Regions from separate parts of the Pseudonocardia sp. DxW genome, predicted to be linked through region 1. Evidence: predicted binding sites of a transcription regulator. Region 1 holds the regulator's gene; the other holds the start of a gene.
The links. Region 1 encodes HspR, which represses chaperone genes until heat shock. Its sites were predicted from a motif close to ANNTTGAGTNNNNNNNACTCAANNT; they were not measured.

Region 1 (4,283 bases):
CACCGCGGGCGTGAACGGGAAGGAGGCGGGGTGACCCAGCGCGACTGGATCGAGAAGGATTACTACCGCGAGCTGGGCGTCTCCTCGACGGCGTCCCAGGACGAGATCAAGAAGGCGTACCGCAAGCTCGCCCGCGAGCTGCACCCGGACGCGAACCCGGGCGACGAGAAGGCCGAGGCCCGCTTCAAGGCGGTGTCCGAGGCCTACGGCGTGCTCGGTGACGAGGCCAAGCGCAAGGAGTACGACGAGACCCGCGCCATGTTCGCCGGTGGCGGCGGCTTCGGCGGCTTCGGCACCGGCGGCGGTTTCCCCGGCGGCGCCGGCGGCCGTCCCGGCGCGGGCGGCGGCCCGGGCGGCTTCGACATCAACGACCTGTTCGGTCAGGGCGCGGGTGGCGGCGCTGGCGGATCCGGCGACTTCAGCGACATCCTCGGCGACATCTTCGGCCGCGCGGCCCGCAACAACAGCGGTGGCGGCGGTGGCGGTTTCGGCCCGACCGGCGCCCGCCGCGGGCAGGACGTCGAGAGCAGCCTGACGATCTCGTTCGACGACGCGGTGCGCGGCGCCACCGTCCCGATCACGCTGTCCTCGCCCGGGCGCTGTGAGCGGTGCGGCGGCACCGGGTCCCGGCCCGGGAGCGCCCCGCGGACCTGCCCCACCTGTGCCGGTGCCGGGCTGGTCAGCCGCAGCCAGGGCGCGTTCTCGTTCTCCGAGCCGTGCCGCGACTGCCGCGGGACCGGCCGGATCATCGACGACCCCTGCCCCGAGTGCCACGGCGACGGCGTCTCGACCCGCACCCGGTCGCTGAGCGTCCGGGTGCCGGCCGGTGTGGACAACGGGCAGAAGGTCCGGCTCGCCGGTCAGGGCGAGCCCGGCCGCGGCGGGGCACCCGCCGGGGACCTGTACGTCACCATCTCCGTCACGCCGCACCGGCTGTTCGGCCGCTCGAAGAAGAACCCGGACGACCTCACCCTCACCGTCCCGGTGACCTTCCCCGAGCTCGCGCTGGGTGCCACGCTGACGGTGCCCACCCTCGACGGCACCGTCTCGCTGAAGATCCCGGCCGGGACCGCCAGCGGGCGCACGTTCCGGGTCGCCGGTCGCGGGGTGGAGCGCAAGAACGGCAAGAAGGGCAACCTGCTGGTCACCGTCGAGGTCGCGGTGCCGCAGAAGCTGGACGAGTCGGCGACCGCGGCGCTGCAGGCCTACGCCGAGGCGACGAAGTCGTACGACCCACGGGCCGATCTGCTCGGTAACGCCAGGAGGTGAGTGCGGTGGCCGGATCCGGACGACCCCCGGGTGGCTCCCGGCGGCCGGACGACCCGGACGAGGAGGCGGTGGGCGTCGCCCACGACAGCCCGGTCTTCGTCATCTCGGTGGCGGCCCAGCTGTCCGGGCTGCACGCCCAGACGCTGCGCAGCTACGACCGGCTCGGGCTGGTCAGCCCGGGCCGGGCGGCCGGCGGCGGGCGCCGGTACTCCCAGCGCGACATCGCCCTGCTCCGCGAGGTGCAGCGGCTCTCCCAGGACGAGGGCGTCAACCTCGCCGGGGTGAAGCGGATCATCGAGCTGGAGCAGCTGGTCGACGAGCTGCGGGCCCGGCTGGAGGAGACGACCGCCGAGCTGGACGCCGTCCGGGCCGCGGCCGCGCACGCCACCGCCGCGGTGCACCGCTCCTACCGTCGCGACCTGGTCCCGGTGGACCGGCGGCAGGCCGTCGTCCGCTGGCGGCCGGCCCCACCGGACTGAGCGCGCCGGGCCGGGCACGCCGGGTCAGGCGGCGGCCAGCGCGCCCCGGCGCGCCAGCAGGCCGAGCACCAGCGCCCCCGCCAGCGGGACCGCCGCCAGCACCAGGAACGGCAGCGCGGGCGGGAACGCCGGATCGAGCAGCGCCCCGACGGTGGTCGACCCGATGAGCACCATCAGCCCGCCGAACGAGGCGAGCACCCCGAAGTGCGCCCCCAGCCGCCGCTCCCCGGCGAGCCGGGGCACCAGGTCCTGCGCGACCGGCACCGCGAACATCTCGCCGAAAGTCAGCAGCAGCACCATCGTGACGGCCGGTGCGAGCACCCACCATCCCGGCAGGTCGGGCAGCAGCCGGGCGACCGCGACCACCAGGAACGACGCGGTCATCAGGCAGAAGCCGAGGACCACCGCCCGGCCGGCGCCGAGCCGGCGCGACCAGCCCGTCACCCGCAGCTGCAGCGTGATGACCAGCACCGACATCATCACGAACAGGAAGCCGAGCGCCGCGGTCCGGTCGACCCGCTCCAGCTCGGCGGGCAGCGCCAGGTAGAGCTGGTTGTAGGTGAGCAGCCAGCCCGAGTAGCCGGCGGCGAAGACCATGAACCGGCGGTTGCCGAGCACCTCGCCCCAGCCCGCGAGGATCGGGGAACCGGCCCGCTCCGCGGTCCGCCACGGCAGCCAGCGCCAGTGCGCGAGCCCGACCAGGACGAACCCGAACGCCGCGACCAGGCAGGCGGTGCGGAAGTCGACCAGCAGCAGTGCGGTACCGACCAGCGGCCCGGTGACCGTCCCGACCTGGCCCGCGACGGCGAACATCCCGAACACCTCGGTCCGTGGCGGCCCCTCCCCGGCCCGCTCGCGCTCGCCCGCCTCGCGCGCCAGCGACGACTCCACCGCGGGGGAGAACAGCGCCGCGGCGAATCCGGTCAGCAGCGCCCCGCCGATCACCGCGGGCAGCGTTCCGGCGGCGCCGAGGAGGATGAAACCGATCACACGCAGCACGCAGCCGACGAGCACGACGGGCTTCGCGCCGAACCGGTCGGTGAGCGCGCCGCCGACGACGAACAGCCCCTGCTGGCTGAACGTGCGCAGGCCCAGCACCAGCCCGACCGCCGCCGCGGCCAGCCCGAGATCCTCCGCCAGGTGCGTCGCCAGGTACGGCAGGACCATGTAGAAGCCGACGTTGAAAGCCAACTGAGTGGAGATCAGCAGCTTCATGACGGGCGGGAGCGCGCCGAACCGGGCCCAGCGGCCGGCGCGCGGCGGCGCCGGCGGGCGCGGGTCCGACTCGGGATCCGCCGGACGGCGGAGCAGGCTGCGGAGCACGGACAAGTGGTATCAGGTCGGCTCTTGCAGCAGCGACTCGATGGCAGTAGGTAGATATGCGCATGCCAGCACTTGCTTGACCATCTGCTCACCCTTTCCGAGGATCTTCCGGGCGCCGGGTGACACCTGATCCGTGGCGCCGGAGAGGACCCATCGCATGCCCGCCGTTCCGGTCGCCGTCGCACGACGCCGTCGTTCCCCACTCCGTGTCGCCGCGGCACTCGCCGCGAGTGCCGCGATACTCACCGCCTGTGGTGGCCCGGGCGGCGGAACGGGTGAGATCGTCCCGGACGGCGAGCTGACGCTCGCGATGGCGTTCGGCCCGGGGGCCGGTTACGCGGTGGACACCGACGACGCGTTCGTCCTGTCCCAGCTGGGTGTGACGGAGTCGCTGGTCGCCTCCGGCGCGGACGGCGAGGCGCGCCCCGCGCTGGCGACCGGCTGGGAGCAGCAGGCCGACGATCCCCGGACCTGGCGCTTCGAGCTGCGTCCGGACGTCACCTTCCAGAACGGCGAGCCGCTCACCGGCGAGGCCGTCGCCACCGCGCTCAACTGGACCGCGGGCGTCGAGGCGCCGCCGCGCGCGCTGCGCGGCATCGGCCTGGCGGCGGCCGCGGACGGGGCCGACGCCGTCCGGATCACCACCACCGCGCCGGACCCCATCCTGCCGTTGCGCCTGAGCAGCGCGAACGCCGCGATCCTCGCGCCGTCGGCGTTCGGTGCGACACCGCCGGCGGTGCAGGGCACCGGCACCGGCCCGATGACGATCACCCAGCTGAACGGCACCCAGTCGGTCACCCTGGAGCGCAACGACACCTACTGGGGCGAGCGGCCGCAGCTCGCCGCGATCACCGCGAACTTCGTGCCCGACCCGTCGGCCCGCGCGCTCGCGCTGCGCGCCGGGGACGCCGACATCGCCCAGGAGCTGCCAGAGGCGGCGGCCCTGGAGTTCACCGGCGACGAGTACACCAACGAGACCGTCGCCGCCCCGCGGACGGCGTCGCTGCTGCTCAACCAGTCGCGGGCGCCGTTCGACGACATCCGGGTCCGGCAGGCCGTCACCGCCGCCGTCGACCGGACGGCGCTCGGCGAGCAGGCGCTCGCCGGGTCCGCGGTGCCCGCCTCGGAGCTGTTCGGCCCGGCCGTCAGCTGGGGATCGCAGGACCCGCCGCCGCCCGCCGACCCGGCCCGCGCCCGGCAGCTGCTCGCCGA
Region 2 (4,283 bases), on a different contig from region 1:
GCCAGCGACCGGGTCGCCGCACGGACCACCCCGGCCCGCTCGACGTCGGTCGGGCCGGGACTGAGCACGCCGAGCACCGCCGGGCCGCGGCCCAGGTCCAGCAGGTCGCGGGCGACGTCGAACTCGGCGGCGCCCAGCACGGTCGCCCGTCGCCAGTCGAGCAGCGGCCCCGGCGCGGCGGCACCCGGCGCGCGGCCGGTCACCGGTGGTCCTCGTCCGGGCCGAGGACGGCGTCGGTGGCCGTCACGTCGATGTCGAAGACCTCGTCGGTGGGGACGACGTAGCGGTTGCGGTGGTCCTGCCCGCCGCCGGTCCCGGCGCCGGCGCCGGACATCGGGCCGTACCCGCCGGGGAAGCCGGACCCGCGGGCCTCCGCGGGCCGGCCCGTGTACGTCGTGGGATCGGCCGGGCCGGGCCGGGCGCCCGGCGGGCCCCATCCGCCGCCGCGCCCCGGTGCCGGGTGCGGTTCGGGCGCTCGCGCACCGCGCCCGGGGCCGGGGACCAGCTGCTGTTGCCGGGCCCGTTCGGCGAAGTCGCGGGCGAGCTGGTCGCCGGTGCGCAGGCCGCCCGGGCCGGGCAGCGGGCCCCCGGGCCGGGTAGCGGGCCGAACGGGGTCGCCGGCCGGTCGGGCGCCCACGGCCGTTCCGGTCCCGGTGGCGTGCCGGGGCCCGGCAGCCGATCGGGGGGACCGGCCACGACCTCGGCCTGGCTCACGGTGTCCGGCCGGTGCGTGTCGGGCGGCTCCGGTACCCCCGGTCCGGGTGGGCCGGTCGGCCCCCCGGAGCCCCCGCCGCCCGGGACGTGCGGCCCGCCGGGACCACCGATGTCCGGGATGTCCGGACCGCCGGTGCCCGGTGGCGCGGGCGGCCCCGGGGCGGGACCGCCGGGACCGGTGATCGGCGGGGGCACCGTGCGGGTGTCCGGGCCTGCCACCGGCCCGCCACCGCCACCCCCGCCGCCCTGCTGGCCGGTCCCGGGCGGCCCCCCTGCCGGCGGTGGGGCGGCGCCGGCGAAGTCGTCGTCGGTCGCGGAGGTCTCGGCGGCGTAGCGGTCCAGCGCCCGGTTGGCGATCTCGTCGTTCACCAGGTTGCGCTCGGCGATCGTGACGTGGTCCGCGCCCCGCCCCCACAGCGAGTGCCACGCCTCCGACATGTTGTCGACCGAGCGCTGGAACCAGCTGTGGTCGGCCGGGTCCACGTAGGTGATCTGCTTGCGCATCGTCTCGAACGAGTGGCCGTGGTCGACGAGCCGCTCGGCGCCGTTGCCGGTGACGGCGGCGGTGTCCGCCATCCCCGAGGAGGTGGCGGCGAGCGAGTTCCGGGCCGCGTCCGAGGCGGTGCCCTGCCAGGCGATCTCGAGATCGGTGATCCGGCGGTCGGCCACGTCACCCGATTCCTGGAGTGAACCGCTGAGGGATCGCATGCCGTCGGAGACCGGCAGCGTCGCCGCGATCCCGGGCTTCCCGTCCACCCAGCCGAACTTGGTCGCCATGTCGAAAGCCGCGAAGTTGTAGCAGCGGAACAGAGACATGCTGCTCACCTCCCGCCGGGAGGGGCATCGCCCGGATGGGTCGACGGCATCGGGGCGGAGCCGAAGGATCGACCGAGCTCGTCGTCGGTGAATCCGTAGTGCCGGGCGGCTTCGGCGAGCCTGTCCGCGGCCTCCCGGAGCTCGGCGACGTGGGCCCAGTGGACGGCCTTGAACCCCTCGATCTTTCTCCTGAAGTTCTCCGCCGCCTGGATCGACACCGGGTCGCTGCCGCACGGCTCGAGGTTCAGCCGGCGGTCGGCATTGTCGAGCGCGCGTCGCATGGACTCGATCTGGGTGACCAGGACGTCCCGGACCTGGAGGACGTTGGCGACGTCGACCTGGAGGAGGAGCTCGTCGGAGGCGCTGTCACGGGGACTGTGCGCGGGTGAGGACACGGTCGGAACCTACGGACGACGCGGACCGAGCGTGGACCTTCGCCAGGACGCCGTTGCGATGGTGAACCCGTCAGCCACCGATGGTGGTCAGTACGGCCTCTGCGACGTCCTCGGCCTGCCGGCACACGTCGCGGATCGCCTGCGGGTCCCCGCCGGTGTCCGGCCTGCCGTTGTTGATCTGGACCCGGACGGTCTGTTGCGGCCCGGCATCGACGGCGATCTGGCAGAAGGCGGGGAGACCGGGACCGTTGTTGGTCTCCGGTGCCCCCTCGACCGCGCCGAAGCCGGCCACGAGGAGCATCCGCGACCCGCGTTCCGTCGCCGCGGCGTCGGCGCCGAGCGGGATGAACTGGACACCTGCGCCGATTCGGGAACCGATCCAGGTGCAGTCCCGCGCTGTCGCGCCGTTGACCGTGGTGGTGCCCGGGGTCCCGGTTCCGAGGCCGCGGGATCCGAGTTGCTGTTCGGTGAGCGAGTCACACGGATCGAGCCGGGACACGTCGATGTCCCGGGGGCGGTCGGGTATGGGGCCCGCAGGCTCGTCGGCGGAACAACCGGCGACGGCGCTGGCGATGCCGAGGAGCACCAGCAGGACGGTCGTGCCGCGCCAACCTGATCGGCCCACGTCGTCCTCCGTTGCGCGATGGAAGATCCACAGGCTAGTCCGCGGCCCACCACCCGCACGCCCGAACGCGTCGAAAAAAGTTGAGCCGGGTCGGAACAACTCTGCGGGGGCGTCCGTTGACCAGCGTGAGAGCAAGTTGAGCAGGGCCTACTCAAGGGCGATGCGCACCGTGCTCCCCGGCCTGGTACAACTTGAGCCGGACGCACTCATACTCGTACTACACGGAGGCAGTCACCATGGCTCGTACGGTCGGTATCGACCTCGGGACCACCAACTCCGTCGTCGCCGTCCTCGAGGGTGGCGAGCCGACGGTGATCGCGAACTCGGAGGGTGCCCGCACCACTCCGTCGGTCGTCGCGTTCGCCCGCAACGGTGAGGTTCTCACCGGTCAGTCCGCGAAGAACCAGGCCGTCACGAACTCCGACCGCACCTTCCGCTCGGTCAAGCGCCACATCGGCACCGACTGGAAGACGCCGGACATCGACGGCAAGACCTACGCGGCGCAGGAGATCAGCGCCCGCGTCCTGCAGAAGCTCAAGCGGGACGCCGAGGCCTACCTGGGCGACGAGGTGACCGACGCGGTCATCACCGTCCCCGCGTACTTCGAGGACGCGCAGCGGCAGGCGACCAAGGAGGCCGGCCAGATCGCCGGTCTGAACGTGCTCCGGATCGTCAACGAGCCGACCGCGGCCGCGCTGGCCTACGGGCTGGACAAGGGCGAGAAGGAGCAGACCATCCTGGTCTTCGACCTGGGTGGCGGCACGTTCGACGTGTCCCTGCTGGAGATCGCCGAGGGCGTCGTCGAGGTCAAGGCGACCAACGGCGACAACCACCTCGGTGGCGACGACTGGGACGAGCGGATCGTCACCTGGCTCGTCGACAAGTTCAAGAGCTCGCAGGGCATCGACCTGACCAAGGACAAGATGGCGATGCAGCGGCTGCGTGAGGCCGCGGAGAAGGCGAAGATCGAGCTGTCCAGCTCGTCCTCGACCAGCATCAACCTGCCCTACATCACGGTCGACTCGGACAAGAACCCGCTGTTCCTGGACGAGACGCTGTCCCGCGCGGAGTTCCAGCGGATCACCCAGGACCTGCTCGACCGGACCCGCCAGCCGTTCAACCAGGTCATCAAGGACGCCGGCATCTCGGTCAGCGCGATCGACCACGTCGTGCTCGTCGGTGGCTCCACCCGGATGCCCGCCGTCACCGAGCTCGTCAAGGAGCTGACCGGCGGCAAGGAGCCCAACAAGGGCGTCAACCCGGACGAGGTCGTCGCCGCAGGCGCCGCCCTGCAGGCCGGTGTGCTCCGCGGTGAGGTCAAGGACGTCCTGCTCCTCGACGTCACGCCGCTGTCCCTCGGCATCGAGACCAAGGGCGGCGTCATGACCAAGCTGATCGAGAAGAACACCACGATCCCCACGAAGCGCTCGGAGATCTTCTCCACCGCGGACGACAACCAGCCGTCGGTGCAGATCCAGGTCTTCCAGGGCGAGCGTGAGATCGCCGCGTACAACAAGAAGCTCGGCATGTTCGAGCTGACCGGCATCGCGCCGGCCCCGCGCGGCGTCCCGCAGATCGAGGTGTCCTTCGACATCGACGCCAACGGCATCGTCAACGTGTCCGCCAAGGACATGGGCACCGGCAAGAGCCAGGAGATGACGATCACCGGCGGTTCGGCGCTGTCCAAGGACGACATCGACCGCATGGTGTCCGAGGCCGAGGCGCACGCCGAG

Region 2: the regulator HspR is predicted to act here: its motif matches at 2,739-2,763, upstream of dnaK (molecular chaperone DnaK).

What each region holds. Positions count from the first base shown of each region.
Region 1 is NZ_JBZFLK010000019.1:89-4,371, forward strand. It holds gene dnaJ (molecular chaperone DnaJ) at 31-1,269, shown strand; gene ACVJO7_RS25340 (heat shock protein transcriptional repressor HspR) at 1,275-1,748, shown strand; gene ACVJO7_RS25345 (MDR family MFS transporter) at 1,773-3,071, opposite strand; gene ACVJO7_RS25350 (ABC transporter substrate-binding protein) at 3,229-4,283, shown strand, end outside.
Region 2 is NZ_JBZFLK010000004.1:351,056-355,338, forward strand. It holds gene ACVJO7_RS08930 (ESX secretion-associated protein EspG) at 1-203, opposite strand, end outside; gene ACVJO7_RS08935 (hypothetical protein) at 244-1,530, opposite strand; gene ACVJO7_RS08940 (PE domain-containing protein) at 1,536-1,925, opposite strand; gene ACVJO7_RS08945 (DUF3558 family protein) at 1,996-2,511, opposite strand; gene dnaK (molecular chaperone DnaK) at 2,787-4,283, shown strand, end outside.